DNA from 2 places in the Anaerostipes rhamnosivorans genome. Region 1 is predicted to be linked to the other one. Evidence: predicted binding sites of a transcription regulator. Region 1 holds the regulator's gene; the other holds the start of a gene.
What was found. The regulator NrdR, encoded in region 1, represses ribonucleotide reductase genes. The targets are predictions, from matches to a motif close to CACAANATNTTGTG.

Region 1 (15,908 bases):
TTTAATGCCAGAAATACATTCAACCAGCTGCTCAGTTTAGGCATCATTCCCATTGTAAATGAAAATGACACGGTATCCACGGAAGAGATCGAGTTCGGAGACAACGATACCTTATCTGCGGTGGTCACTGCGGTGGTGGAAGGAGATCTTTTGATCCTGCTGACGGATATCGATGGATTATATACCGATGACCCGCATAAAAATAAAAGAGCAAGACTGATCTCAGAGGTGCCTGTGATCACCGAAGAGGTGGAAAACATGGCCAAGGGCGCTGTCACCAAAGTGGGGACTGGAGGAATGGCAACAAAGATTGCGGCGGCTAACATTGTGACCGACTGCGGGGCTGATATGGTGATCGCCAACAGCCGGGACTTTAATGATCTGAATAGGATCGTGGACGGGAAAGACATCGGAACACTGTTTTTGGCCCATAAGAGAGAACATTTTGATTTCAGAAAGTATTTGACAGAATGTCCGTACTTAAATTCATAATTTTTACTGGAAAGGAATAGTATGAACGAAGACAAGATTAGAAGAATCAATGAACTGTATCATCTGGAAAAGTCCGTTGGGCTTTCGGAAGAAGAAAAGAAAGAACAAAAGAAACTGCGCACAGAGTATATCCAGTCTGTCCGGGCGAATCTGCGCGGCCAGCTTGATAATATCAGTATAAAGAATGAGGACGGAAGCGTTACTCCGCTGAAGCCGAAAGGAAAGCACTGAGATAAAGCAGGGAGGTTGTTATGTTAGAGCAATTAGGAAAACAGGCAAAAGAAGCATCTGTGATTCTGGCCCAGGCAGCCATGAATGACAAAAATGAACTGCTCCGGGAAGCGGCAGACCAGCTGGTCACAAACCAGAATTACATTTTATCTGAGAATGTAAAGGATGTGAAGGCGGCCATGGAGAGGGGCATGTCAGAGGCATTGGTGGACCGGCTCACCCTGACGGTGGACCGGATTGAGGGCATGTCAGAAGGCCTTCGGCAGGTAGCGGACTTAGAGGATCCCATCGGGGCTGTCACAGAGATGAAGCCCAATAAGAGCGGACTGCTCATAGGAAAAAAGGTGGTACCTCTTGGCGTTGTGGGGATTATCTATGAGTCCCGCCCAAACGTCACCGCAGATGCGTTTGCCCTGTGTTTTAAGACGGGGAATGCATGTCTGCTCCGGGGCGGCAGCGATGCTATACATTCCAATATCGCTATAACAAAAGTCCTCCAGGAAGCCTTGGAAAAGAAGAAGATGCCGATATCCAGCATCCAGCTTCTGGAAGATACAAGCAGGGAGACTGCCACAAAGATGATGCAGATGAACGAATATATCGATGTGCTGATTCCAAGAGGCGGGGCAGGGCTGATTCAGAGTGTTGTAAAGAACAGCACCGTGCCGGTGATCGAGACGGGAACCGGCAACTGCCATACCTATGTGGATGAGTTCGCGGACCCTGAGATGGCAGTAAATATCGTGGTCAATGCCAAAACCCAGAGACTGGGAACTTGTAATACCTGTGAATCCCTTGTCATCCATAAGAATGCCGTGCAGACTCATCTGCCGGCTATCGTGGAGGCTCTGCTGCAAAAAGGTGTGCAGGTCAGGGGAGACGAGAGAGTCATGGCGGTCAATGACCAGGTGTTGAAAGCTTCCGAGGAGGACTGGGGCACAGAGTATTTAGATGCTGTGATCTCTGTAAAGGTGGTCGACAGCTTCGATGAAGCGATTGAACATATCAACCGCTACAACACAAAACATTCAGAGGCTATCATCACAGACTCCTATTCCCGTGCTCAGGAATTTTTAGACAGGATTGATGCGGCGGCCGTTTATGTGAATGCCTCTACCAGATTCACGGACGGGTTTGAGTTCGGATTCGGGGCAGAGATTGGAATCAGTACCCAGAAGATCCATGCCAGGGGGCCTATGGGACTGAACGCCCTTACGACCACCAAATTTATTATTTACGGAAACGGGCAGACAAGGCGTTAGACAAAGGATAATTTCAAAGGAGGAGTTTCTCAAGAACGGGGGACTCCTTTTAGATTGATAATATATTCACATATAAAATCCCTGATTGTTTATTTTTTAGTGCAAAATATAGAAAAAAAGAAAAGAATGGACATATTATAGTGAAATTTATGTTATTTCATGGGATTTTGATTGTGAAAAAAATGTCGAGAGTTGATTTTGCATGCTAAACAATTTATCATAAAGTATATGGAAATTTAAGAAAAGAGAAAGGAAGGCTTAAAAATGGCATTGTTTACATTTAGCGGCGGAGTTCATCCGGATGACGGGAAAGAATACGCAAAAAATTCCCCAATCACGGAATATCTGCCAAAAGGAGATGTTGTTTTACCTGTCGGCCAGCATATTGGAGCACCTGCGAAACCGATCGTACAAAAGGGTGACCAGGTACTGGCGGGACAGAAAGTAGCGGAAGCAGGCGGTTTTGTATCCGCAAATATTTTCAGCTCTGTTTCTGGAACTGTAAAAACAATTGAGCCGAGAGTGACTCCTGCCGGAGCAAAGGTAAATGCAATTGTAATCGAGAACGACGGAGAGTTCAAAGAAGCGGAATTTAAGGCAAAGCCGTATAAGGAAATGACCAAGGACGAGATCCTTGCCGCCATCAAAGAAGCGGGGATCGTGGGACTTGGAGGGGCAGGATTCCCTACCCATGTAAAACTAGCTCCGAAAGATCCTGATGCCATCGAGTATATCATTGTCAACGGAGCAGAGTGTGAGCCTTACATAACTGGAGATTACCGGATCATGATGGAAACTCCGGAGGTCCTCGTGGAAGGGCTGAATATCGTACTGGATTTATTCCCAAAAGCAAAGGGGATCATTGCGGTGGAGGACAACAAAAAAGATGCCATTGCCAAAGTGAGCGAGTGTGTCAAAGGAGATTCCAGGATAACAGTAGCCGAATTAAAGACTAAATATCCTCAGGGAGCAGAGCGTTCCCTGATCTATGCCACCACCGGAAGAGCGATCAATTCCAGCATGCTGCCGGCTGACGCAGGATGTATTGTGGATAATGTTGCGACCATTGTTGCCATCAAGGATGCGGTGAAAGAAGGAAGACCTCTATTCAGACGCGTTGTGACAGTGACTGGGGATGCCATTGAGAGTCCGAAAAACCTTCTTGTGCGTACCGGAACCAATGTCAATGAACTGATCGAAGCAGCAGGAGGATTCAAAGGACAGCCTGAAAAGGTGATCTCCGGAGGACCGATGATGGGAATGGCCATGTTTACCACGGATGTCCCGGCGGTCAAGACATTTTCCTCTCTGCTGGCATTTACAAAAGATCCTGTATCAGCAGTGGAGCCTAGCAACTGTATCAACTGTGGGCGCTGTGTCAGTGTCTGTCCTCAGAAGTTAATGCCGGCAAGGTTGTCCGTTCTGGCAGATAACAACAATTTTGAAGCATTTGAAGCGCTTCACGGAGATGAGTGTGTGGAATGCGGGTGCTGTTCTTTTATCTGTCCGGCGAAGAGAAACCTGGCACAGTCAATGAAGACAGGACGTAAGCAGGTCTTGGCAAATCGTAGAAAGAAGTAAAGGAGAGGTACATATGAACGAAACATTATATCGTGTTTCAGCAAACCCGCACGTAAGGGACAAAAGCTCAACACAAAGCATTATGCTGGACGTAATCCTTGCATTACTCCCGGCTACAGTTTTTGGTATCTATATCTTCGGTGCATCTGCGGCTGTGACTATTGCGGTTTCTATCGTTACCTGCGTAGCTGCCGAGTATATCTATCAGAAATTAATGAAACAAAAAGTATCAGTAGGTGATTTAAGCGCGGTCGTAACCGGCCTTCTGCTGGCACTCAACCTGCCGGCAGGCGTTCCATTCTGGATGCCGGTACTGGGCGGTATATTTGCGATCATCGTCGTAAAACAGGTTTTCGGAGGATTGGGCCAGAATTTCATGAACCCTGCATTGGGTGCCCGTTGTTTCCTGATGATCTCCTTTGCGGCAAGGATGACTACATTTACCTATGACGGAGTGACCACAGCCACACCTCTGGCCCTGCTGAAAGCAGGAAAGAGCGTAGATCTTGGAAGGATCTTTACAGGATTTATTCCGGGTACGATTGGAGAGACATCTGCCGTACTTCTGATCTTAGGCGGCATTTACCTTGTATTAAAGAAAGTTATCTCACCGATGATCCCATGTATCTACGTGGCAACGGTGGCTGTTTTTGTATTGCTTTTTGGAGGACATGGCTTCGATCTTACTTATATGGCGTCTGAGATTTTTGCAGGCGGACTGATGCTCGGCGCGATCTTTATGGCAACCGACTATGTGACCTCACCGATCACTTCCAAGGGCAAGATCATCTTCGCCGTTCTGTGCGGACTTCTGACCGGTATTTTCCGTCTGTTCGGGCCGATGGCAGAGGGTGTTTCTTATTCCATCATCATTGCGAACCTGATTGTTCCTCTGATTGAGAAGATTACAGTTCCGACACCGTTTGGAATTGTGAAGGCAAAAGGAGGCAAAGACAATGAATAAAAGTTTAGTAAGCGATTGTATTAAATTATTTATCATCACTCTGGCTGCCGGCCTGATCCTTGGTTTCGTCTACAACGTGACCAAAGATCCGATTGCAAAGCAGGAAGAAAAGACAAAACAGGAGGCGTACAAAGCAGTATTCAAAGACGCGGACCGTTTTGAAGCAGTGAAATTAAATACAAAAGAGATCAGTAAAGCTTTGAAGGCAAAAGACCTTGGACAGAATACAATCAACGAGATCGCCAAAGCAGTTGACAAGAACGGAAAAGAACTTGGATATGTTTTCTCTGTGACAAACCCTGACGGGTACGGCGGTGACATCACTCTTTCTGTAGGTGTGAAGGATGACGGTACGGTCAACGGATATGAGACCTTAACGATCTCCGAAACCGCAGGTCTTGGTATGAAGGCAAAAGAAGATGAATTCAAGAGCAACTTTACAAATAAAAAAGCAAAACAGTTTGAAGTCGTAAAAGACGGTTCCGGGAAGAATGACGACTCTAAGATCGACGCCATCAGCGGTGCTACGATCACCAGCCGCGCAGTCACAAGCGGAGTCAACAGCTGTGTTGCATTGATGGATACATTGAAAGGAGGTAATTGAGATGAAAAGTAATCCAGTAGAACGTTTGATCAATGGTATTGTCAAAGAAAATCCTACTTTCGTCTTAATGCTCGGAATGTGTCCTACCCTTGCGGTTACAACATCCGCGATCAACGGGGCAGGCATGGGGCTTTCTACTACAGCCGTGTTAATGTTTTCTAACTTGATCATCGGTCTTATGAGAAATGTGATTCCCGACAGAGTCCGTATTCCGGGTTATATTGTTATCATCGCGTCATTGGTTACGGTTGTTCAGTTCCTTTTACAGGGCTATGTGCCGTCTCTAAATGCAAGCCTTGGAATCTATATCCCTCTGATCGTTGTAAACTGTATCATCCTGGGACGCGCAGAGTCCTTTGCATCCAAAAACGGAGCAATCCTCTCTTTCTTCGACGGTGTCGGAATGGGACTTGGATTTACCATTGCCCTGACGGTGATCGGAGCTTTCCGTGAACTTCTCGGTGCAGGGACGATCTTCGGTGCAAAGATCATGCCGAGCGCTTACGAGCCAATCACGATCTTCATCCTGGCTCCCGGTGCATTCTTTGTCCTGGCCTGCCTTGTAGCGGCCCAGAATAAAGCAAGAAGCAAAAAACCGAAAAAAGCAGGAGAGCCTGAGTCTTCCGGCTGCGGCGATTGTTCCAGCTGCGGAAACGGTGCCTGTGGAAGCCGGTTTTTCGATAACAGTGTGGATGACAAATAGGGAGGGTGAACAATGTCAAATTTATTATTAGTCGCAATCGGTGCGGCATTAGTTAATAACGTAGTTTTGAGCCAGTTCTTAGGCCTTTGTCCTTTCCTTGGTGTATCCAAGAAGGTAGAGACTGCCGGCGGAATGGGTGCTGCGGTTATTTTCGTTATCACCATCGCCTCAGCAGTTACATATTTCGTGTATGCCGGGATCCTTGTGCCGCTTCATCTGGAATATCTGCAGACCATCGCATTTATCCTTGTCATCGCGGCATTGGTACAGTTTGTGGAAATGTTCTTAAAGAAGTCTATGCCGGCTCTGTATGAGTCCCTGGGTGTATATCTTCCGCTGATTACGACCAACTGTGCTGTACTTGGTGTAGCTTTAAATAACGTTCAGTATGAATATAATTTTATCACCAGTGTTGTCAATGGATTCGGAGTGGCTGTGGGATTCACCATCGCCATTGTAATTCTGGCTGGAATCCGTGAAAAATTAGAATACAATAACATCCCGGAATCTTTCAAAGGAATGCCCATCACTCTTGTCACGGCAGGTTTGATGGCGATTGCTTTCTTTGGATTCTCAGGAATCATATAGGGAGGTAGCAAAAATGGATATTACAGCAATTATCCTTGCGGCCGTTGTGGTCGGAGGAATTGGTTTGGTCATTGCTATTCTTTTAGGAATCGCTTCTGAGAAGTTCAAGGTTCCGGTAAATGAAAAAGAAGTAGCAGTCCGCGCGGAACTTCCTGGAAATAACTGTGGAGGATGCGGATATGCCGGATGTGACGGACTTGCAAAAGCCATTGCAAACGGTGAGGCGGCAGTAGGTGCCTGTCCTGTAGGCGGGCCTTCGGCTGCAGAAAAGATTGGTGCTATCATGGGTGTGGAAGCAGGTGACTTTGTGAAGCAAGTGGCATTTGTAAAATGTGCGGGGACCTGTGAGAAGGCGTCAAACAAATATGAATACACAGGCCAGATGAGTTGTGTAGAAGCGATGAACGTACCCGGAGAAGGACCGAAGGGCTGCTCTTTTGGATGTATGGGATTCGGAAGCTGCGCCCAGGTCTGTCCTGAGGATGCCATTTCCATTGTCAACGGCATTGCGTATGTTGACAAAGAAGCATGCATCGGCTGTGGAAAATGTACCGATATCTGTCCAAAGGGCTTGATTGAACTGGTTCCTTACGACAAAAAGCATTTAGTACAGTGTAATTCAAAAGACAAAGGAAAAGATGTCATGTCCGTGTGCAAAGCCGGATGTATCGGCTGCGGTCTCTGTGCAAAGGAATGCAAGCTGGGAGCAATCACCGTAGAAAATAACATTGCCCATGTAGATTATGAGAAATGTGTCAACTGCGGTCTTTGTGCAAAGAAGTGTCCGAAGAAGATCATCACTGCATAATAATAGAATCAGAAAAGGCTGTATCTGTGATTCAGATATGGCCTTTTTTTGCACCTTTTTTTATCACGGGCATACACTATTATAACTATTTTTCTGGGGTGGCTTATCATGAAATTTTTAGAGTTGAGGGAGAAGGATGTCATTAACTGCCGGACCGGAGATAAACTGGGATGTGTGATAGATCTGGAATTTGATCCCGGATCAGGACAGATCTTATGTCTGATCGTTCCGAAGGCTACAAAGGTGCTTTGCTTTGCAAAAGGGGAATTTTATTATATTCCGTATAAAAGAATCGTGAAAATAGGCTGTGATACCGTATTGGTGGATATAATTGAAAAAGAATGTTTGAAGTGATTTAGAAAAAATGATATACTTCCCTTAATGAATGGAAATTTTTGAGGCAGACATGTTCTGCCTCTCACAAAAGAACAAAGTAAACATCCCGGGAGGTAGAAAAGATGAGGTGCCCTTATTGTGGAAGCGAGAATTCCAGAGTTATTGATTCCAGACATTCGGAAGACAATAATTCCATACGCAGAAGAAGACAGTGTGATGACTGCAGCAAGCGTTTTACGACTTATGAAAAGATAGAGACAGAACCGCTGTCAGTGATCAAAAAGGACAAAACCAGGCAGATGTATGACCGCTCCAAGATCAAGGCCGGCATTGTGCAGTCCTGCCATAAGCTGCCCATCTCCATGGGACAGATTGACCAGCTGGTGGATGAGATTGAGACAAAGATCTATAATCTCGGACAGAGAGAAGTGGAGAGTTCTGTCATCGGAGGAATTGTCATGGACAAGCTCAAAGAACTCAACGAAGTGGCATATGTGCGTTTTGCGGCCATATACAGAGAGTTCAAGGATGTGAACACATTTATGAGTGAACTGAAAAAATTGCTCAAATAATTGTAAAAATATAGAATATATGATAAAATAGTACATATTGTAGGTTGTAAGGCTTCCGGAGAGAAGGAGGCTTTATGTTTTGTTCGATGATCAGCGGCATTGTCTCAGGTGCCGCAGGCGTTATCATACAGGTTGAAGTGGAACTTCGGAGCGGTCTCCCATATTTTACTATGGTGGGCCGCCTTTCTAATGAAGCAAAGGAATCCAGGCACAGGGTAGAATCTGCCCTGCGGGCTCTTGGATGCCCGCTTCCGCCCATGAAGGTTACGGTGAACTTATCTCCTGCCGATATCAGAAAGACAGGTACCGCATTCGACCTTCCCATCGCAGCGGCCGTTTTGGCTGGTCTTAACTATATCCCAATTAATAAAGAATTGAAGATCTGTATCCTGGGGGAGCTGGGCCTTGATGGCAGTGTCCACGGGATCCGTCAGTGTCTTCCGATTATACTGGAAGGAAAAAAGCAGGGAATCCGGCGGTTTATGGTACCCTATGACGATATGGAGACGCTTGGACACGTAAAGGATGTGGAACTGGTCCCGGTAAAACATCTGTCTGATGCGGCAGATTTCTTCCGCCGGGGAAAGATCCTTTCTTATGAATATTCAAAGAAACAGAAGAACCTTACAAAAAAAGCTTTTGATTTCTCTGAAATTAAAGGACAGGTGTTCCTAAAAAGAGCTCTGGAGATCGCAGTCACCGGAAGGCACAATATCCTTTTGATCGGTCCTCCCGGGTGCGGCAAAACCATGGCAGTCAATTGTGTTTCTTCTATTATTAATAGTTTGACAGAGGAAGAATACTTAGAGGTACAGTCACTCTACCAGGCAGCTGGAATCTATAGGGATGCGGAGGATTTCTGCCCGCCTTTCAGGATGCCCCATTCCTCTATCTCAAAAGGGGCGCTGATTGGTGGGGGAGCGGTTCCAAAGGTCGGAGAGATCACGCTCAGCCACAAAGGCTGTCTTATATTAGACGAATTATCGCAGTTTGACTCCAAATGTCTGGAAGCTCTGAGACAGCCTTTGGAGGACCGCCAGATTATTTTAAACCGGCTTGGGAGAGACTATACCATGCCGGCAGACTTTTTCTTGATTGCCGACATGAATCCCTGTCCCTGTGGCAACAGCTTTACTCCGGAGGCGTGCCGCTGCAGTATGAGTGAGAAGCGTTCTTATTATCATAAGCTTTCCGGCCCCATCCTGGACCGTTTTGATCTGGTCATTACGGTGAGGCAAGAGGCAAAAACCTCAGATGCTGTTTCGGAGAATTCGGCTTTAGTCAGAGCCAGGATCCGGAATTCTGTGGCAGAGGAGCAGAAGGAACTTTTGGGCACACCGTATGCATACTATAGTCAGGTGAAAGCGGAGGATTTGAAAAAAATCTGTCCTTTAAATTCAAAATGCAGACAGATTTTAAGAGAAGAACAGAACAAACATCATATTTCTATGCGTGGTGTTCATAAGATGATGAGAATAGCAAAAACCATCGCCAGGATGGAGAATAAAAGAAGGATTGAGGAGGCACATCTCATCGAAGCACTATCCCTGAGAAATATGGAGTTTTTATCGGAGGTGGCTGGGTGTGAATGAGAAACTTTCTTGGTTTTGGTTTACATCCCTTCTGGAGATGAACCGGAAAACACAGGGGGAGATCCTTTCCGTGGCAGTCCATCCGGAGGAACTTCGGAAACTCAGCGGAGAAACAGCAATGACCCTTCTCTCAAAGAGACAGTACCAGTTGTTTCTTAAGACCAGGGAGGAGTCATATATCTGTAGAAGATATGACAGATTAAAAGAGCAGAATGCAGATTATATTATATGGAAAGAACCGGATTATCCGGAAAGGCTCAGGCAGATTTATGACTACCCTTTCGGTATTTTCAGAAAAGGCCGGCCGGTCGATTCAAGCCTTTCCATTGCCATGGTTGGAGCCAGATCCTGTACCCTGTACGGAAGGGAAATGGCAGAGTATATGGCGGGGGAACTGTCAAAAAGGGGTGTACTCATCGTCAGCGGTATGGCCAGGGGGATCGACGGTGCGTCCCATAGAGGTGCACTGCAGGGTAAGGGAACAACGGCGGGTGTCTTAGGCTGCGGTATCGACCAGGTTTACCCAAAAGAACACCGAAAACTGTACCAGCAGGTGCAGGAGAGGGGAGTCATCTACTCTGAGTATGGGCTGGGTGTGGAGCCGTTTTCATTTCTTTTTCCGCAGAGAAACAGGATCATCAGCGGCCTGGCTGACGGTATCTTAGTGGTGGAGGCCAGGGAGAGAAGCGGATCTCTGATCACAGCAGACTGCGGATTGGACCAGAACAAAGAAATTTTTGCTATTCCGGGCAATGTGACAAGTTCTGCATCCAAGGGCTGTCATCACCTGATCCAGCAAGGCGCCAAGCTGGTTTCCACTCCGGAAGATATTCTGAATGAATTTCCAAAATTCAGAGATATTTCACATAATGTCTGTCAATTTGATAAAAATTCACTTGCTAGAGGTGAAAAAATGGTGTATGATGTTTTGAGTTTGGAACCCAAATGTCTGGAACAGATAGCCCAGGAGTCAAAACTGCCGATTCCGGAGGCAGTGACATCTTTGTATTATTTAGAACGGCAGGGGTTGGCAGAAGAAATACTGAAAAATTATTACATAATAAAATATAATTAAGAGGTGCAAAAATGCCAAAATACTTAGTAATTGTAGAATCACCAGCGAAAGCAAAGACGATCAATAAATTTTTAGGGAAAAATTATACAGTCATTGCGTCCAACGGTCACGTGAGGGATCTCCCGAAGAGTACCATGGGAATCGATCTGGAACATAATTTTGAACCAAAATATATCACGATCCGCGGCAAGGGAGAAGTATTGGCAGCATTGCGGAAAGAAGTAAAAAAGGCTGATAAAGTTTATCTCGCAACTGACCCCGACCGGGAAGGGGAAGCCATCTCATGGCATTTGTATTATGCCCTGAAGCTGGAGAATAAGAAATGCAGCCGTATTACATTTAATGAGATCACCAAGAATGCAGTCAAGGAATCCTTAAAGCACGCCAGGGAGATCGATATGGATCTGGTGGATGCCCAGCAGGCGAGACGTGTCCTGGACCGGATCGTGGGATATAAGATCAGTCCTCTTTTATGGGCAAAGATCAAGAGAGGGTTAAGTGCGGGCCGTGTACAGTCTGTGGCGCTTAGGCTGATCTGTGACCGGGAAGAAGAAATCAACGCATTCATACCGGAAGAATACTGGTCGCTGGACGCTTTTTTGAACGTGAAGGGAAGCAAAAAGCCTCTGGAAGCAAAGTTTGCAGGTGATAAAGACGGAAAGATTGAGATCGAAAATGAAGAACAGCTGAACGAGATCCTCTCCAAGCTTGAGGGGGCAAAGTTTAAAGTTGACAATGTGAAAGTTGGAGAGCGTATCAAGAAAGCACCTCTCCCGTTTACAACAAGTACCATGCAGCAGGATGCGTCCAGCAAGCTGAATTTTCCTACAGCTAAGACCATGAGGATTGCCCAGCAGCTGTATGAGGGTGTGGACATCAAAGGGAAAGGCACTGTCGGACTGATCACCTACCTGCGTACAGACTCCACAAGGATTTCTGAAGAAGCAGACAAAAATGCCAGAGAGTTCATTTCCGAAACCTACGGAAGTGATTTTGTGGGAAACGGACAAGTTGCGAAGAAAGACAACAAAAATGTGCAGGATGCCCATGAAGCCATCCGCCCTACTTACATCGAAAACACCCCGGCCAGCTTAAAAGAACAGCTTTCCAGAGACCAGTTCCGTCTATACCAGCTGATCTGGAACCGGTTCATGGCCAGCCGAATGAGTGCAGCGAAGTATGAGACTACATCGGTAAAGATCGACGCCAACGGATACAGATTTAACGCTTCAGCATCAAAGATTGTTTTTGACGGATTTTTGACCGTTTATAACATTGACAATGAAAAATCAAAAGGAAATGTCATGCTGAAAAGCATTGATACTTCCACGGAGCTGAAATTAAAAGAGTTTGATCACAAACAGCATTTCACCCAGCCGCCGGCACACTATACAGAAGCTACACTGGTGCGTACGTTGGAGGAACAGGGAATCGGGCGTCCGAGTACCTATGCGCCGACCATATCTACCATCATCGCCAGAAGGTACGTGGTAAAAGAGAAAAAGAATCTCTATGTGACCGAGCTGGGAGAAGCAGTCAACACCATGATGAAAAAGGCATTTCCGTCTATCGTGGATGTACATTTTACCGCAACAATGGAAGCGCTGCTGGATATGGTAGAGGAAGGAAAAGTCCACTGGAAATCAGTAGTGGAAAACTTCTACCCTGATCTGAAGGAAGCGGTTGAGGCTGCGGAAAAAGAACTGGAACAGGTGACTATAGAAGATGAGGTGACGGATGTGCTGTGCGACCAGTGCGGAAGAAACATGGTCGTCAAGTACGGGCCGTACGGTAAATTTCTCGCCTGTCCGGGATTCCCGGACTGCAGGAATACAAAACCTCACTTTGAGAAGATCGGAGTTCCTTGTCCGCTGTGCGGAAAAGAAGTCGTCCTGAAGAAAACAAAGAAAGGCCGGAAGTACTATGGCTGTGAAGACAATCCAGAATGCGAATTCATGTCATGGCAGAAACCTTCTACTGTCAAATGTGAACGCTGCGGCAAATACATGGTAGAGAAAGGTAAAAAACTGGTTTGTTCAGACGAACACTGCGGATATGTCTGTGATCTGCCGAAGGAGGAAGAAGTTACAGAATAATAAGGAGTAGCTATGAGTGTACAATTATTAGATAAAACCAGGAAGATCAATAAATTACTGCATAACAACAACTCGCAAAAAGTTGTATTTAATGACATCTGCCAGGTATTGATGGAAGTCATGGATTCTAATGTGATCGTTATCAGCAAAAAGGGTAAGATCCTAGGCATACAGAATTCAGACGAGATCGAGTCCATCCAGGAGATGATCAGCGGCAAGATCGGAGATTACATTGACACAGATTTGAACGAGAGGCTTTTGACCATCTTATCCACCAAAGAAAATGTCAATCTTCAGACTCTTGGCTTTGAAAGTGACATTCACCACTACTGCGGGATCATTTCCCCGATCGACATTGCGGGAGAGAGATTCGGCACTCTGTTTATGTACCGGGTGGAAGACGATTATACCATCGATGACATTATCCTTGCAGAATACGGAACCACAGTCGTGGGACTGGAAATGATGCGTTCCGTCAGTGAAGAAATGGAAAGTGAACGCAGAAAACGGAGCATCATTGAGTCCGCGTTCCGGACCCTCTCATTTACCGAGCTGGAAGCTGTCCATCATATCTTTGATGAACTGAGCGGAAGTGAGGGGATTCTGGTCGCCAGCAAGATTGCCGATCGGTTTGGGATCACCCGGTCTGTCATCGTCAATGCGCTGCGGAAACTGGAGAGCGCAGGGGTGATCGAATCCCGCTCTTCCGGTATGAAGGGAACATACATCAAAGTGGTAAATGACCTGATTTTTGACGAATTAAACAGATCCGGGCGTATCTAAGCTGAAATTGCGAAGTTTTTCTTGCAATCAATAAAACAGATGTGCTATACTGTCAAAGGTAAAAATAAACACGCCGTTGGAATTCCGGTAGGTGCCGGAAGGTTTGCCGGGGTAATGACAATGGTGGAAGCATAACCAAAGGAGATTTTTTTATGAGCGTTATTTCAATGAAACAGTTATTAGAAGCAGGTGTTCATTTTGGACATCAGACCAGAAGATGGAATCCTAAAATGGCTCCGTATATCTACACAGAGCGTAACGGAATCCACATCATCGACCTTCAGAAATCCGTAGGAATGGTTGACGACGCATACAACGCAGTAAAAGAATGTGTTGCAGAAGGCGGAAAGATCTTATTCGTAGGAACAAAAAAACAGGCTCAGGATTCTATCCAGACGGAAGCAGACCGCTGCGGAATGTTCTATGTAAACCAGAGATGGTTAGGTGGAATGCTTACAAACTTCAAGACAATCAGAAGCCGCATCGATCGTTTAAAGAAGATCAAAAAGATGGAAGAAGACGGAACATTTGAAGTTCTTCCGAAGAAAGAAGTATTAGAATTAAGAAAAGAAATGGACAAATTACAGAAGAACTTAGGCGGAATCGAAGAAATGAACGACATTCCGGATATGATCTTCATTGTAGATCCTAAAAAAGAGAATATCTGTGTTCAGGAAGCACATGCATTGGGAATTCCTCTGGTAGGTATTGCTGATACAAACAGTGACCCGGAAGATTTAGATTATATCATTCCTGGAAACGATGATGCGATCCGTGCAGTGAAGTTGATCACATCCGCAATGGCTGATGCTGTTGTAGAAGCAAACCAGGGAATGGATGCTGCTGATGTGGAAGCAGAAGAGGAAGCTGCAGAAGAATAAGATTTAGATCTCAGTGATAATTTTTATTTGGAGGAGAAATCATGGCTATTACAGCAGGAATGGTAAAAGAATTAAGAGAAATGACCGGAGCGGGAATGATGGACTGTAAAAAGGCATTAAACGCTACCGACGGAAATATGGAAGCAGCTGTTGAGCACTTAAGAGAACAGGGACTTGCAAAGGCTGAAAAGAAAGCAGGACGTGTTGCGGCTGAGGGATTGGTTGCCACAAAACTTTCCGATGACGGAAAGAAAGCTGCCATCGTGGAAGTAAACTCTGAGACAGACTTCGTAGCTAAGAACGAGCAGTTCCAGGCTTATGTTGCAGAAGTGGCAGAGCAGGCACTCACAACAGATGCAGCAGATATCGACGCTTTTCTTGCAGAGGAATCCAAAGCAGAAGCAGGAAAAACTGTGAAAGAAGTATTAGACGGCAAGATCGCCATCATCGGTGAGAACTTAAACATCCGTAGATTTGCACAGATGGACGCAGCAGAAGGTTTTGTTGCCTCTTACATCCATGCAGGCGGAAAGATCGGTGTATTGGTTGAAGTTGAGACAGATGTTATCAACGACGAGATCAAAGAAATGGGTAAAAATGTAGCTATGCAGGTAGCTGCTATCATGCCGAAATATACAAGCAGAGATGAAGTTTCTAAAGATTATATCGATCATGAGACTGAAATCTTAAAAGCTCAGGCAAAGAATGAAAATCCGGACAAGCCGGACAACATCATCGAAAAGATGATCATCGGTCGTCTGAACAAAGAATTAAAAGAAGTTTGTCTGTTAGACCAGGCTTATGTAAAAGCTGAAGACGGAAAACAGTCCGTAGGCAAATATGTAGAAGAAGTAGCAAAAGCGAATTCTGCAAAGATTACGGTCAAAGGATTCATCCGTTTCGAAACAGGCGAAGGAATCGAAAAGAAAGAAGAAAACTTTGCTGAAGAAGTGGCAAAGCAGATGGGAAACTAATCCGTTATTGATTGGATTACCATTGTAGATAAAGGGTCGTTGTGAAAACAACGATCCTTTTATATTACCTATTGTAAACAGAATGTCTTGACAGCATCAATCCTTTTAAGTTAGAGTTTATTTGAAACAAGGATTTTTTAGTAGTGCAGGGAGGATTATAATATGCAAAATTTCTTTGAGTCATTGATATGTGAAGGTAAAAGTACGACACTGCCTGAAGAATTTAATTATTTTGAAAAGCTTATCGGCAGTTGGAACATAGATTATGTTGACAGTAACAATGCTAGTGTGATAAAAGGCGAATGGCATTTTTCATGGGTTCTTGAGGGAATGGCAATACAGGATGTTATTATTCTGCCAGATTAT
Region 2 (15,908 bases), 1.7 Mb from region 1:
GACTGGGCGGACCGTATTATCTGTGTGGGAATGATAAAATGACTTTATAGCAGAGATGTAGTAATATAAGCATAACAGAAAAAAATCATCGTAGAATGGGACCTTCTGCTTAGCCGTCATCCCTATCCAGCAGACATTAGGTCCATTTTCTACAGCATTCTAAGAACCGAACGGAAATCATGTGGAACATGTCATACTTTATCAATGTTTGAGGAGGACTATATGTGCATAAATAAAACCGACATCTTAATATCTCAGGAACTTTCCGTTTCTGATTTTTTATCCCTCCGCAGACAGGTGGACTTCCAGCCGTTGAGCATAACTCAGGCTGAAAACATATTAAAGAATACCACCTATATCACTGCTGCATATGACGGCAGCAAATGCATCGGCCTGACCCGTCTGCTTTTTGATTATGGAACCGATGCATATATCACAGATGTCATCGTCCACCCTGAGTATCAGGGATACGGCATCGGAAAAATGCTGATCAAAGATGTACTCCTGTTTATAAAGGAGAAATCTTCTCCCCATACGATTGTCACATGCAGCCTTTATGCAAATAAAGGAAAAGAGATGTTTTATGAAAAGCTTGGGTTCTCCAGGCTCCCCAATGAGAAATATGGCGGCGGGATGGCAATCGATCTGTGAGATGGGCCTGCTTTCATTTAATTACTGCACGTCATGCTTCTTGTCAACCTGACTTCCGATGATGGTACCTGCACAAATGAAGATGATAAGTAAAACAGCACCCAACAGATTTCTTCCCATGCACACTGAGAAGATCATAGCGATAACTCCTGTTATGCCGCCTGTTAAAGCTCCTAATCTTTTATAGGTTCTTGTTTCAAACTGCTTCACACCTCACTCCTTCTATTACTCAAAAATCATATAGAAAATGTTACACAATGATTTCTGTTCCAAACTCTTTAAGAGCTGCCCTCACCTGCTCTGAGGGCTCTGTTTCACAGATGACACCATCGATCTGAGTAAAATCCGCAAATACATAGTTAGCCTGGAAATCAAACTTCTTTGTCTCCATCATCAGGTAGCTTCTGCGGCTTTTGCTAATGGCACTTTGCTTCATGGCCCCGTCCTCCGGAACGTAGGTTGTGATGGCGTTTTCCATGACATCCGCTCCCACAACTCCCATAAAACAAAGATCGAACCTGAAGTTTTCCATCATAGAAAGTGTCAGGTTCCCTAGAAATCCTATCTGGGAGCGGTTGAATTCCCCTCCCAAAAGGATAAAACCAGTACTGCCGCCCGCCGCAAACACATTGGCGATATCCAGCATACAACTCACTACTGTGACCTGCCGTTTTGTTCTGATGATCTCCCTTGCCAGCTCCAGATTCGTCGTAGAGGTGTCCAGAAACACTACATCCCCGTCCTTTATGAGCTTTACCGCCTTTTTTGCGATCCTTTGTTTCTCTTTGAGATTTTTTTCTTTTCTGGAAGAAACCGCATTGGTGTGCCCCGGATGCTGGCTTTCCGCCAAAACGGCACCCCCATAAGCGCGTTTTAAAAGATGGCGGCCTTCCATGCTGGCCAGATCTTTTCGGATACAGTCTTCCGTCACTTTAAACATCTGGCTCAGTTCTTTCACTTTTACTTTTTGATTTTCATGCAAAAGCTCTAGAATCTTTTGCTGTCTTTCTTCTACAAACATGCTCTGTCTCCACCTGTTTTTTATTTTATTCTACCATATCCCGGCCCGGCATACTACCGGCCTTCGTTTTCCTGATACTCAAGACCCTTGAGCAGCAGAAATTCGTTGACGACAAAAAACTGGGCCGTCATATACACATCGGAATTATATCTGCCTTTCATAACCGGATGGGCGTAGAACTGCAGGCTGATATCGCTGAGCCGTGACAGCTCGTTATTGCCCACCTTTGTCACAGAAATGATTCTGACCCCCTTGGCCCTGAGCCTTCCGGCCAGTTCATTGACAAATGCATTTTCACCGGACAGGGAAAACAAAAAGAACACATCCCCTTCTCTCACGATCTCCAGTACCATCTTGATCTCTTCCCTGCCCTCAATGAGATTGCACAGATAGTCCAGGAAAAGAAGATTCTTTTTTAATTCCCTGGCCGCATTCTTCTGGACCGCACCGCTGCCGTAAACGTAGATCTGTCCGGCCTCTGACAGCAGTTCCAGGACATCGGAGCAGTCCCTGTCCATCATCATGTCCAGCGTCTTAATATAATCCTGGTAAACACGTTCGATCTCCCTGGCATCAAAGGACTCCTGGTCCCTGCTGTCCCATTTTAAAAAGATCTTCAGCTCACCGAACCCTTCCATTCCTAATTTGTGGGTAAAGCGGGAAACCGTGGTGTGGGACACATGGCAATGCTTTGCAAGCTCCTGGATGGACATGGTCTGGCATTCCTCCTTATGGCGCAGGATATAGTTCCAGATACTCATATCATTCTCATTTAATTTGTCATAGTTTTCTTCGATCAGCGTCTCCAGTCTCATCCGCCTTCTCCTCTTTTTTGGTTTGATACTCCATATATTTTAAAAATAAGATCTCAATTAAAATGAAGTATGATGTCAGGGAATCGTATTCTATCTGGCTGAACGGCTGCGAAAACACTGTGTCAGTCACATAGAGTGCATAGTCGGCCATATGGGCCAGTGTGTTTTCCCTGAGCTTGGTAATGGACAAAACCGGCACACCCCGGATCTTTAAATTTCTTGTAAAATTGTTGATGAACTCATTTTCTCCGGAGACAGATATGATGATAAACAAGTCATCCTCGGTCACCAGGCTGAGAAGCTTTTCCGCCTCCTCGTATCCGCTCAGGTCGTAGATCAGCCTCCCGCTCATCATGAACGTACGCTTTAATTCTTTCTTAATGGATGACTGGATCATGCCGATTCCGTACACATAAATATTCCTTGCACGGTCAAATACCTTTAGGATCTCGGTGCAGTCTTTGTCCTTCATGCTGTCAATGACCTGCTGGTAGGAATGGCACACCATGTCCACATGGCCAATGTTCTCCTTGGCCTCCTGATTGTCAAGCTTTAAGAAAACTTTCAGTTCACCGTAGCCTTTTAAGGACAGCTTCTGGGCAAACCGCAAAACTGTAGTCCTGGAGACACTGCACTTAAAGGCCAGCTGGTCTATGGCGAGCTTCTCACACTCTTTTCTATGTGAGGATATGTAGTTCCATATGTACAGATCATTCTCGTTGAGCTGACTGTAGTGGCTGTTCACCAGTTCGTCTAATTTCATAAAGCCCCCTGCCCTTTATCATTTCCGCCGTCTTTCTGTTCCTGAATCTGATTCCAATTTTACTCTATTTTTTCCATTTTGTCCACGGACATAACTTAAGGCAGATACCAAACGATATCTGCCTTGCATTTAAGTTTCTTTATTCATATTCGACCAGAGCGCTTGTTCCTGCTTCCACCTTCTGCTCTGTATAGAACTTGGAAAGCTTATGCCCGTTGGGCTCAACAAACACCAGCATGGAAACGTCCGGAATTCCTTCTTCCTTTAACATTTTTCGGTCCACTTTCACCAGCGGATCCCCCGCCTTTACCTTCTGTCCGGCCTCCACATAAGTGTCAAAGCCTTTGCCGTTCAGTTTTACTGTGTCCAGCCCGATGTGGATCAGAACCTGAACACCGTCTTCATTTTCCAGTCCTATGGCATGTTTTGTGTCCGTCACTGTAGTCACCGTTCCCGTGCAGGGAGCCACAAAGGTATCTTCCTCCGGCTCCACAGCGATGCCGTCGCCTAATACTCTGCCTGCGAACATGTCGTCATCTACCTCAGAAAGATCAATGCTCTTTCCTGTTACCATGGAATAAAAGACTTTATCCCCTTTCTTTTTACCTTTCAAAAATCCGAACATCCCATACCTCCATTTATTTTTATTTCAATTCCGTCCAGAAGTCTTTGTTTGCTTCGATCAGATCGTCCAGAATCAGTTTTGCGATTCTTGCGCTCGGAACGGTTTTTGACAGTGTCAGTGCCTGCCATAACTTCTGGTAACTTCCCTCGATCCATGCTTCCACTGTGAGTTTTTCTACGCTGACCTGCTGCTCCATAAGACCTTTCTGGAACTGTGGAATTGCTCCCTGACAGATCTTTTCATAACCATTGCATCCCACGATACAAGGAATCTCAACCATAGCTGTGCGGTCAAAGTTTTCCACTGCCCCTTCGTTAGGAACAATCAAAAGGAATCTTTCCTGTGTATTTTCTGCGATGGCACATGCAAGATCAACAATGTAGGTTGCGTGGGCATCTGCCTCAAATGCACAGCCTTCGCTGGTTCCATTTGCAATGATCCGTTCGCACTCTCCAAAGACAAATTTCTCTCTGCCGTCCATGACCTCATTGGCTCTTGTGTATTCTGCATTAGAAGTTTCCACTACATAATCCTGGAACAGGTAATATTTTAGATAAGTGTTCGGGATTGTGTCAGGATCTACTGCATACACATCTCTTGCCTTTTGGAACGTATGTACCCAGCTCTCATCCACATGCTGATTTGTGTCAGACAATGCATCCGCAAAACCATTCGCCTTCATATGTTCCTTAATCTGAGGCATTAAGTCGTTTCCATTCTTATCATAGATCTTATGCCACCATCCAAAATGATTCAGTCCGTAATATCCCACCTGCATTTCTTTTCTGGAGGAAAGTCCAACCATGTTCGCCATCTTTTCTTCCAAATCAATCGGCATATCACAGATATTCAGGATCTTAGAGTTCGGACGCAGCCTTCTGGTCGCTTCTGCCACGATTGCCGCCGGATTTGAATAGTTCAGCATCCATGCATCCGGTGAATACTGCTCCATATAGTCAAGAATCTCGATCACTCCTCCGATGGAACGCATTCCGTAAGCAATACCTCCCGGTCCACAGGTTTCCTGTCCAAGTACCCCGTATTTTAACGGAATTTTTTCATCCAGTTCCCTCATGGCATATTTTCCTACCCGGATATGTGCCAGTACAAAATCAATGTCCGTAAACGCTGTCTCAGGATCTGTCGTATATCCGAATTCAATCTCCGGCGCATGCTCTTTTAAGTAAATCTCACATGCCTTTGCCACTGTTTCCTGTCTCTCGGCATCGTTGTCATAAAACATAATCTTTCTGATCGGGAAACGGTCCATGTGCTCTAAGAGCATCAGTGCGATCCCCGGTGTGAAAGTACTTCCCCCGCCTGCCACTGTAACTGCATATTTCTGCTTTTCCATAATCAACATCCTCCTAGCTTTTGCTTTGTTGTTTTCTTCGCTGACCAAATAGTACACCCGGAAAGCCTGCGGTGACAATACATTTACAGGGTTTAGGGAGTGGTCTTTGCTTCCGTTTCATGGAACAAAACCTGTGAATTTTCCCAAGAGTTATTCTCCATTATCTCCAGTCAGCTCTGGAAAGGCCTCCTTCCGACAATGGAGAATAACTATCGTAGAGAAAGTCTGGTAACCTCCATGGTCCTTCACGAAAAAAAGCCCTGCAGAATTGAATTCTTCTGCAGGACTTTCTATCAATGCATTGCGATCCTAACTGTGGCAAATAGGCAGATACCTGCTAACGCCATGACCACTAGGCTTCCGGATACGGTTCCCAAAAATTTATTGTTCCATTCCTTCTTAAAGGCTTCTCTCAGTGTGATTCCATAAGTCTTTAACGTTTTGTACAGAAGGAATCCCAAAAGGAGAATATACCATACGTTCTGGAGCAGCATCTGCGCTGCGATCAGCAGGGACAGGTTGACGGCCGCATAACCAGCGTCCAGGGCAAGCCGTTTCTGCATAAAGATCAAAAGGTATGCGATAAATGGGTTGATCATTGATACCAGGAACATAACAGCCAATTTAGGATCTTCCCCTATGGCCATTGATATGGATCCTCCCGTCCTTGCCGCACCCATAGACAGATACGCAAGACAGACAAAAGGCGTCAGGCAAAGGAGCACCTTTGCTATATTATAATACCTGTCTAAACCGCTGGTTCTTACATTCATCATTCTCATCCCTGCTTTCTAAATCTTTGTTTTACAGTAAACTTTCAAAATCATCCCGCACACTCGGTACCTTCAGGCCGATGATCACCTGGTATGACTTTCCGTTGACAGAACAGCCATGGGCTCCGATGGATTTGAAATATGGGTCATCTTTGCATAAAGTCTCATCCTTTACATTGACCCTGAGTCTTGTTGCACAGTTTGTCACATCCACAATGTTGTCCCTGCCTCCCAGACCTTCTAAGATCAAATTGGCAAACTGGACCTTTTGTTCCTCTTTGGAACCTTTCTTTTCACGGTACTCTTCTTTGGACGCAAATTTTATTTCGTCGTCATCTTCACGTCCCGGTGTCTTAAAGTCAAACTTCTGGATGAGGAACTTAAACACTACAAAATAAATTCCAGTAAATACAAGCCCAATAACAAGTAAAAGTAAATATTGTTTCCAGTGATTTCCCATGAGTGGAATCCAGTTTAGGGATGCCATCTCTATAGCTCCGCCAGAGTGGATTCCTACGATACCTGCCAGATACATGGTGGTTGACAAGGTCGCAGCCAGCAGTGCGTGAACAACGAACAATACTGGAGCCACAAACAGGAATGTAAACTCAATCGGCTCTGTAACACCACAGAAAATAGCAGTCAGGGTGATCGGAATCAATAAGCCTAAAATTTTCTTTTTCTTTTCTTTCTTTGCTGTTGAGTAGAAGGCCAGCGCAATTCCCGGACATCCGAAAATCTTTGAAAAACCTGTAGATGTAAATCCAGCTACTGGCACGAGTGATTTTAAAGATGCAGTTGATGCTGCAATCTCTGGCAGTTTGGTTGCCCAGTATGAATAAAGACCTCCAGGCACGACCACATTATCATAATAGAACGGTGAGTATAAAATATGGTGCAGGCCAAATGGGATCAATGCCCTCTCAAGGAAAACGAATACCCAGATACCCAGAGCACCGGCTCCTTTGACAAATCCCTGGAATGCAAACATACCAAGCTGTATTTTGGGCCATAAGAATGCTGCAAGCACTGCTACCGGAACCATAACAAAAAATCCGACCATGAACACAAAAGTAGAACCGCTGAAAGTTCCCAGCCACTCAGGAAGTTCCGTGTCAAAGAAACGGTTATGTAAATAAATAACGATCCCCGCAATCGCAAGGGCGCCCATCATCCCCATATCCAGGGTTTTAATGTTTGCAATCATTGTAAGTCCGCTTGTGCCGCCAACTTCCTGTGCAAAATCAACACCGAAAACTCCTCCCCATTGAGAGAGAATGGTACTCAGGAAATAGTGGAAGGTAAGATAGAGTACCAGTGCCTCCATGCAGCACCGGGCATTTTGTTTCTTTGCCATTCCGATCGGCAGTCCGACCACAAACAACAGTGGTAGTTGGTTAAAGACGGTCCAGCCGCCCTGCAGGAGTACATTCCAGCACTTGTACCACATACTGGACGGAGCAGCAAGGCTTCCCATGATCGTCTCTGTGGTAAACAGAGTTCCGATCCCTATGACAATACCTGCAAAGGCAAACAAGAGAACCGGAGTAAACATCGCCCCGCCGAATTTTTGAATTTTCTGCATCATAATTTTTCATCCTTTCTTTGTCAACTGACCTCAAAGCCCGGCGCCAAGGTTTTGAGCACAACACATCAGCCGGAATCTGCTGTTTTTGCTGTGTTGTTATTTTCAACAAATTCATCCTAACAGACCTTGAAAATGTAATCAATATATACAAAGACTTTAGGGAGAGGGGTTATCAAACAAGGAAGCTGCACAATTCCTGTGAAATTTCCCAGGAGGTATATTTTTCCGTCTCTATTTCGATATGATTTATTCTTGATTTCCGTTGTCAAGTTCAATATCTTGTGTTAAGATAGCTTTATCATCCTACATATAGTTGAAAGGGAAACAATGAATATGAAAAACAAGAAAACTTCCAAGGACCTTAACGGCACCTTCTATTTCACAAAAAAGATATCCGGAGCCTTTCGTTCACAAGAAATTTCTGTTATGGAACTTCTTACATCCATACAAAAAGAGTTCCCACAGGAAGAATACAGCCTTAAACTTTTATATGAAAAATTCCAGAGCTTTCTAAAGCAAGGCACCAGGGATCAGGAAAAACTCCTGCTTCTTGTGAAGGCCGCGGCAGAGCTCACTTCCCAGGAAGCCCCCAAATGGGAGAACATTGCGGCACGGATCAAGATGCTTGAATTTGAACTTCAGGTTCAAATTCATTTGGAAGAGTATCACATTCACAGCTTCTATGAAAAGATCTTATTTTTAACGGAACAAAACTTATACGGAGAGTATATTTTAGGCCATTATTCTAAGGAAGATATCCAGTTGTTTTCTTCCTGGATCCGGCCCGAGAGAGATGACCTGTTTCAGTACTCAGGCCTGGAGCTTTTGCTTAACCGGTACGTAATACGTGACCATCAGGGGAACCCTCTGGAGACACCCCAGGAAATGTTTATGGGAATTGCCATGCACCTGGCTATGAAGGAGACAAAGGATCGATCCCATTGGGTGAAACGTTTTTATGACATGCTGAGTCTTTTACAAGTCACCATGGCCACACCGACCCTGTCAAATGCCAGAAAACCGTATCATCAGCTCTCTTCCTGCTTCATTGACACTGTGCCGGACAGCCTGGACGGCATCTACAAAAGCATCGACAGCTTTGCCAAAGTCAGCAAGTTCGGAGGCGGCATGGGGCTTTATTTCGGCAAGGTACGGGCCAGCGGAAGCTCTATCCGGGGCTTTCAGGGAGCCGCCGGAGGTGTGATCCGCTGGATCCGTCTGGCAAACGATACTGCTGTCGCGGTGGACCAGCTTGGAATGCGCCAGGGCGCCGTGGCCGTCTATCTTGATGTGTGGCACAGGGATCTTCCGGAATTCTTAAATCTCAGAACAAACAACGGAGATGAGCGCATGAAGGCACATGACGTCTTCCCCGCAGTGTGTTATCCCGATTATTTCTGGGAACAGGCACGGGATAATATAGAAGGAGATTGGTATTTAATGTGTCCCCATGAGATCCTCACCGTAAAAGGATATTCTCTGGAAGATTGCTGGGGCAGTGAATGGACGGAAAAATATTTGGACTGTGTCCGGGATGAACGGATTAAAAAACGTGTAATTCCTATAAAAGAGATCGTCCGTATGATCATAAAAAGTGCCGCGGAAACCGGGACTCCGTTTACCTTCAACAGAGACCATGTAAACCGCGCAAATCCCAACCAGCATAAAGGCATCATTTACTGCAGCAATCTATGTACCGAGATTGCCCAGAACATGAGTGCCTCAGAACAGACGGAGCAGAAAATCCAGATCATTGACGGCGAGGAGGTCGTAGTGACTGTCACCAAGCCCGGTGACTTTGTGGTGTGTAATCTGGCGAGCCTTTCACTTGGCAACCTGCCTGTCACGGACTATGACAAGCTGGCATACGTGACTGAGAGCGCTGTCAGGGCCCTTGACAATGTCATTGACCTGAATTATTTTCCGGTTCCTTTTGCTGAGATCAACAGCAAAAGATACCGTCCCGTGGGACTGGGTGTCAGCGGATACCACCATATGCTGGCAAAACATAAAATCCAGTGGGAGAGCGAGGACCATCTTACATTTGCGGAAAAGGTGTTCTCCGATATCCACTATGCCGCCCTGGAGGCCAGCAGCCGGATCGCGCAGGAAAAAGGAAGCTATCCGTACTATCAGGGAAGTGACTGGCAGACAGGCGCTTATTTTTCAAAGAGAAATCTAGTAAACGGACGCTGGAAAGAGCTTCAAGACCGCATCCAGGAACACGGCCTGCGAAACGGTTATCTGCTTGCTGCAGCTCCTACCAGCAGCACAAGTATCATTGCGGGAACCACAGCAGGTCTGGATCCTGTCATGAATCGGTACTTTTTAGAGGAAAAAAAATACGGCCTTGTCCCAAGAGTGGCCCCTGAACTTTCCATGGATACCTTTTGGTATTATAAAAACGCCCATTATATCGACCAGACATGGACGGTGCGCGCGTGTGGAGTCCGCCAAAGACACATTGACCAGGCCCAGAGTATGAATCTATATATAACAAATGAATACACCTTCCGTAAGGTTCTGGACCTTTACATTCTGGCCTGGGAACAGGGGGTAAAGACGATTTATTACATGCGCTCCAAAAGCCTGGAGGTGGAAGATTGTGAAGTTTGTTCTTCATGAGCATAGAAAGAGAGAAAAGAAATGGCAGAACTTATGAAAAGACCTTTGTTTAATCCCCAGGGGGACACCGACGTTTTAAAACGCCGGATGATCAACGGCAATACAACCAATCTGAATGATTTCAACCATATGAAGTATACATGGGTCAGCAGCTGGTACCGCCAGGCCATGAATAATTTCTGGATCCCTGAGGAAATCAACCTGGGATCTGACATGAAGGATTATAAACAGCTTCCGGCACCGGAACGCCGTGCCTATGACAAAATCCTATCGTTCCTCATTTTTTTAGACAGTATCCAGACCGCCAACCTTCCCAACGTCAGCGGATATATCACCGCCAATGAGGTAAACCTATGTTTATCTATCCAGACATTTCAGGAGGCCGTGCACAGCCAGAGTTACAGCTATATGCTGGATACAATCTGTGAACCTCAGGAGAGGGATCATGTCCTGTACCAATGGAAGGAGGATCCTTACCTGCTTGAGAGAAACCAGTTTATCGGAGATCTTTATAATGAATTTCAGGAATATAAAAATGCTGAGTCCTTTGTCAAGACATTGATCGCCAACTATATCCTGGAAGGAATTTATTTTTACAGCGGCTTTATGTTTTTTTATAACCTGGGAAGGAACCACCGCATGCCTGGTTCAGTGCAGGAAATCCGGTATATCAACCGGGATGAGAACACCCATTTATGGCTGTTTAAAAATATCCTGCTGGAACTGAAAAAAGAAGAGCCCTCTTTATTTGACGACGGCCATATAAAGGTTTACCGCCAAATGATCAAAAAGGGCTGTGAGCAGGAAATCCGCTGGGGTCACTATGTGATCGGCAATGACATTAAGGGGCTCTCAAAAGAAATGGTGACAGAATATATTCAGTATCTTGGAAACTTAAGGTGCCAGAATCTCGGCTTTGCTCCTGTTTATCCAGGCAGGGAAAAAGAACCGGAATCTATGTCCTGGGTGAGCCAGTTTTCCAATGCCAACATGATTAAGACCGACTTTTTTGAGGCAAAGAGTACCGCATATGCAAAAAGCACCGCTTTGATCGATGACCTTTAATATGTTTAAGATCTTTGCAATCACAAAAATCCGGGGAAAGAATCGTCTTTGATCTTTCTCCGGATTTCTGGCTTTTTACTGCTTATTCACTTTTCTTTTTTACCGGTACCCAGACCTCATACTCTGCATTTTCAGGGTCTGCGTTCAGATACAATTCAATGTCAGGCGCCTCTCCGAATTCATATCCAGAGTTGGGAAGCCACTCAGTGCCGATCCTTTTTTCCAGCTGCTGGATAGATCCTGGCATACTGCCCTTCCCTTTAAATATAGCCCATGTGGCTGCAGGCACCGTGTACTCGTCCCATCCCTCTTCCAACGGATCCTCACTGGAAACCGCTATGAGATATTTCCAATCCTCCAGGCTGCCCACACATGCGCTGACCCCTAGGATCCCCTGCGGTTCTTTTCCGATCTTGGAGACCAGTTTCTGTACGGTTCCGTCTGCCGCAGCTTTTGTCCACAGCCCCGGCACTATCTGAAAGTTTTTTTCCACATCTTTGTCCATCGGCGCTGACACTCCGATAATACGAAAGCTTTCTTTTGTCTCAATTCTGTAATTCATCTCTACATCTCCTTTTATTGTGATCTGAAAACTGATAGGAGGATAGGATTTTAAGATAATTCCGCTTTTTCTCGCCGCCGAAGGCGCAACGTGATGAATACTCTGAAACGCCCGGTTAAAAGCTGTGGGTGAGTCATAGCCGTACTTTAAGGCTATATCCACGACTTTTTCTTTTCCGCCGCTTAAATCCGCCGCTGCCATGGACATCCGCCTCCTGCGGATATACTCTGAAAGCGGCACGTCTGCAATGTAGGAAAACATTCTCTGAAAGTGATAGGTGGAACAACATGCGATCTTAGCAAGTTCCTCATAGTCTATCTCCTCCGATAAATGCTCCTCAATATAGGATACCGCCTGGTTCAGTCTCTTAATCCACTCCATTTCTATCTCCTTCCTGCAATAAAAGAATACACCTGCACCGTGAAACTTTCCTCTCATTCTATGCACTGAAAAGAGAAGCTTCCGGTACGACACAGTTCTCTTTCATATTAACAGAACTGTCTGTATTATCAATGGTTTTGTGGCAGGGGGTAAATACTTCCATAGAAAGTTACACTCATTTTCCGGCGATACCGTCCGCAATTAATTGTGCCACTTTTTTTATATCTTTTCCACATTCACAATCAGACTTATTGTCGCAGAAAAAGCTTTCCACAAGGATAGCAGCCGGTTTTGTACCATTCAGAAAATACAGATGGTCGTCCTTTTTGGCGCCTCTGTCCCGGAACACCGTGGCCAGTTTCTTCTGCACTCTCTGCGCATATGCCTTCCCCGTCTCTGTCTTATAGTAGACTTCCGCACCGTGTCCGGCCCCGTCGCTGGCGTTTAAATGCAGTTCCACTGCCAGGTCATATCCACCTTGATTGATCAATGGCAGTTTATAAGACTTCTCTTCTGTCTTTGATGCAAATTTCTTTTCTGGACATACGATCACATCTACAGTCCATCCGTTCTTTTCCAGATAATCTTTCACAAGAGGTGCAAGCTTTTTGTTGTACTGGTACTCATTGACAACGCCGCTGGCCGATGTACACATGCCGTTTTTTAAGATACTGTGTCCCACTGAAATCACTGCTTTTTTCATTCTGTATCCTCCTTTTTTTCTCTCTGTTCCTCCTGCGGACCGTTCTCTCCTTTGGTCCATGTCTTGTTCTCATTCAGGACAATGTTCTCCATGTTCAGGACAAACAAGTTATCCCGGTTCTTTACATTGTAAGGGACTACATGGTTTATGTATTTGTTTCCCTCTGCTTTCAGAAGCTCCACACACCTTCTGCGGCTGATCCAGTTTTCATGGTACTTTCCCAGTGCGAGGAAACCTCCCACGATGGTTGCCAGACCTGAGAGCACGGCCACGGCCATATGCAGGATACTGTCCCTTCCAAATGAGCTCGCCGAACGCATTGGCCACCAGGATCAGAGGCGGCAGACAGATGGAGATGCCTGACAGCAGATAATACCTGATTCTGCACGATTCCGCAGATTTTGCATACCCGCAGGCTAGATGATAAAATCTGGCACCTGCATGGCTTTCTCCCATACTCTCCCTTGAATAATGAATGTAATCCATATCATTGTCCAAAGCAAAACTCATATCCGCCCCCTTTCCATCCCATGACAGGGCAAAGCAGATGGGTCCGCCTCATCTCCCCAGCCCCTCTAGGAAATAAAACAAGGGCAAAAGCCGTAAACCGGCTTCTGCCCTTCATATCTAATCACCTGCAGCCGTCTGCAATCACCGTCTGTCTTCCGCGTGGATGTGCTCCATCCGGTTACATTTATTATATAAACTCCATCCGGTAATTTCAATGACTCCAATGTGAATCACCATCTACAGCAGGTGAATCACTGATTATGTAATCTATTTTTTATATTTGTTGATCTGGTTCGCGCTGATGACTACGTCTCCCTTGCCTATCTTGATCCCTTTTGCCTCCAGCAGTTCAGATACTGTGCACACTTCAAATCCTTTCGCTTTTAACTGAGGCAGGACCTTTTCCACTGCCGCCACAGAAGGTTTATGAATATCATGCATCAGGACAATATCCCCGTCCTTGGCCTGTTTTAAGATCGTGTTGACTGTGGCATTGGTATTCAAAGTTTTCCAATCCAATGTGTCAATGCTCCACAAGATCAAAGGCGCGTCTACCGTTGCCTTAACAGTATCGTTGATGGCACCATACGGTGGCCGTAGCAGTCCCACATCGGATCCAGTCACCTTAGAAATGGCGCCGTTCATCTTCTCCATCTGGAGCTGAACCCCAGAAGCTCCGATCCTCGTAAGCTGAGGATGGTTCCATGAATGTCCTGCCACTTCATTTCCGGAATCCATGACTTCTTTCACCAGTTCTGGGTATAGCTTTGCATTCTGCCCCAGCATGAAGAAAGTTGCCCTGGCATCGTTTTTATCCAAAGCTTTAACGATCCTGTCTGTGTTTTCCCTGGCCGGTCCGTCATCGAAAGAAAAAGCGATCAGCTTTTTCGCCTTGTCAATTTTTCTAGGCACATACAGAGATTCTTTTAATTCTTCTCCTGTACCCTTATCCATCAGGCCTTCATTAGCCTTAGCTGTCATCTCCCCGATTCCGTCATTTACACTTGTGTAATTTGTCTTTCCAGAGCGGATAAACCAGAGGCCTCCCGCAGCGATTACTACTGCCAAAGCAATCCATACAGCGATTCCGGCTTTATTCCATCTCCTTCTTGTTCTCCTTCTTCTGCTCATTCTATTCTCCTTTGTCCTTTATGATCTGATAGTTACTTACATCGACTAACCCTTTGTCCGTAAGGCGGAGTTCCGGAATCACCGGAAGCGCCATAAAGGACAGTGTAATAAACGGATCACAATCCTCTGATATGTTCATCATTCTTGCTGTCTGTACCATAGCGTCAATCCGCTCCTGTATTCTTTTTGCCGGCCATGTGCTCATAAGTCCTGCAATGGGAAGCGGAAGCCTTCCCGCCTCTTCACCATTTCTCACCAGCGCATAGCCCCCCTGCATATCCTGAATGATTTCCACTGCTTTGATGATATCCTCATCACTGTCTCCCGCCGCTATGATATTGTGCGAGTCGTGGGCTACCGAGGTGGCAATGGCTCCTCCAGTGATACCGTATCCTTTTAACGGTGCAGCTGTAATATTCCCGGTTCCCCGGTGGCGTTCAAACACGCACAGCTTAGAATACACAGAATCTGGCTGAAACAGCCCATTCTCTGACGGAACCTGTTCCATCAGATACTTTGTAATAATCTGTCCCGGTACCAGCCCTATGACAGGTACCTTCCCCTGTGTGCGCAGCAAAAGCTGATTCTTTTGAAACGGCTTTACATTCACTGTGTGAAGCATGGCCCCGTAATCCGTATCCGCTTCTTTCCCCTCTGAAAGCATCTCCTGTGAAGAGACACCTTTTTTATAGACCTGGAGAACGTTGAAATCCTCCAGGGAATCTAATGCGACGATATCAGCGTCATACCCCTTTTCCAGGCATCCGATGTTTTGGAGTCCGTAGGTCTGTGCAGTATTCCAGGTTGCCATAGCTATGGCCTCCTCTGGCTTCAGGCCCAGCCGGATGCTTTTCTTCACATTAAAGCTGATATGGCCTTCCTGCTCAATGGTGTCCAGATGCTTGTCGTCCGTACAAAAGAGGAATTCTTCTGTGCTGAGACCTTTTTCAACCAAGCCCGTCACAATGGCCTCCACATTTCTGGCCGCACTGCCCTCTCTGATCAGAATCTTCATGCCGGCTTTCCATTTTTCTTCTGCCTCCGCAAATGATGTACATTCGTGGTCTGTCATGACTCCCGCTTCTATATACCTTCTCAGATCTTCACCTGTCAGTCCCGGTGCATGGCCGTCTATGACCTTATCCTTACAGAGAGCGATCTTATCCATGATCTCCTTACTTCCAGCCAGGACATCCGGATAACACATGACCTCTCCCAGGCCGAGCACTCTTGGATGTCCAATCCACGTCTCCATATCTTTAGACGTGAAATCTGCCCCATTAGTTTCAAACGGAGTGGAAGGAATTGATGACGGAAGCATCACATAGACCGAAACGGGAA

Region 2: AR1Y2_RS16475 (ribonucleoside-diphosphate reductase subunit alpha) is a predicted target of NrdR. The motif match lies at 7,861-7,874, and genes of this name have one in related genera.

The regions. Positions count from the first base shown of each region.
Region 1 covers NZ_CP040058.1:1,638,469-1,654,376, forward strand. Annotated here, with positions in the region: gene proB (glutamate 5-kinase) at 1-492, shown strand, start outside; gene AR1Y2_RS08125 (DUF896 domain-containing protein) at 514-723, shown strand; gene AR1Y2_RS08130 (glutamate-5-semialdehyde dehydrogenase) at 744-1,985, shown strand; gene rsxC (electron transport complex subunit RsxC) at 2,250-3,566, shown strand; gene AR1Y2_RS08140 (RnfABCDGE type electron transport complex subunit D) at 3,580-4,530, shown strand; gene AR1Y2_RS08145 (RnfABCDGE type electron transport complex subunit G) at 4,523-5,134, shown strand; gene rsxE (electron transport complex subunit RsxE) at 5,136-5,837, shown strand; gene rsxA (electron transport complex subunit RsxA) at 5,850-6,425, shown strand; gene AR1Y2_RS08160 (RnfABCDGE type electron transport complex subunit B) at 6,439-7,233, shown strand; gene AR1Y2_RS08165 (YlmC/YmxH family sporulation protein) at 7,342-7,587, shown strand; gene nrdR (transcriptional regulator NrdR) at 7,692-8,141, shown strand; gene AR1Y2_RS08175 (YifB family Mg chelatase-like AAA ATPase) at 8,216-9,733, shown strand; gene dprA (DNA-processing protein DprA) at 9,726-10,808, shown strand; gene topA (type I DNA topoisomerase) at 10,820-12,904, shown strand; gene codY (GTP-sensing pleiotropic transcriptional regulator CodY) at 12,917-13,687, shown strand; gene rpsB (30S ribosomal protein S2) at 13,840-14,568, shown strand; gene tsf (translation elongation factor Ts) at 14,610-15,542, shown strand; gene AR1Y2_RS08205 (hypothetical protein) at 15,705-15,908, shown strand, end outside.
Region 2 covers NZ_CP040058.1:3,319,778-3,335,685, forward strand. Annotated here, with positions in the region: gene AR1Y2_RS16420 (ABC-F family ATP-binding cassette domain-containing protein) at 1-42, shown strand, start outside; gene AR1Y2_RS16425 (GNAT family N-acetyltransferase) at 223-651, shown strand; gene AR1Y2_RS16430 (hypothetical protein) at 673-861, opposite strand; gene AR1Y2_RS16435 (DeoR/GlpR family DNA-binding transcription regulator) at 902-1,672, opposite strand; gene AR1Y2_RS16440 (MurR/RpiR family transcriptional regulator) at 1,726-2,487, opposite strand; gene AR1Y2_RS16445 (MurR/RpiR family transcriptional regulator) at 2,453-3,250, opposite strand; gene AR1Y2_RS16450 (PTS sugar transporter subunit IIA) at 3,390-3,875, opposite strand; gene AR1Y2_RS16455 (6-phospho-alpha-glucosidase) at 3,895-5,229, opposite strand; gene AR1Y2_RS16460 (hypothetical protein) at 5,523-6,005, opposite strand; gene AR1Y2_RS16465 (alpha-glucoside-specific PTS transporter subunit IIBC) at 6,034-7,590, opposite strand; gene AR1Y2_RS16475 (ribonucleoside-diphosphate reductase subunit alpha) at 8,017-10,215, shown strand; gene AR1Y2_RS16480 (ribonucleotide-diphosphate reductase subunit beta) at 10,237-11,280, shown strand; gene AR1Y2_RS16485 (AraC family transcriptional regulator) at 11,363-12,223, opposite strand; gene AR1Y2_RS16490 (N-acetylmuramoyl-L-alanine amidase) at 12,399-12,926, opposite strand; gene AR1Y2_RS16495 (DUF4231 domain-containing protein) at 12,923-13,246, opposite strand; gene AR1Y2_RS17915 (hypothetical protein) at 13,414-13,551, opposite strand; gene AR1Y2_RS16500 (polysaccharide deacetylase family protein) at 13,704-14,567, opposite strand; gene ade (adenine deaminase) at 14,569-15,908, opposite strand, start outside.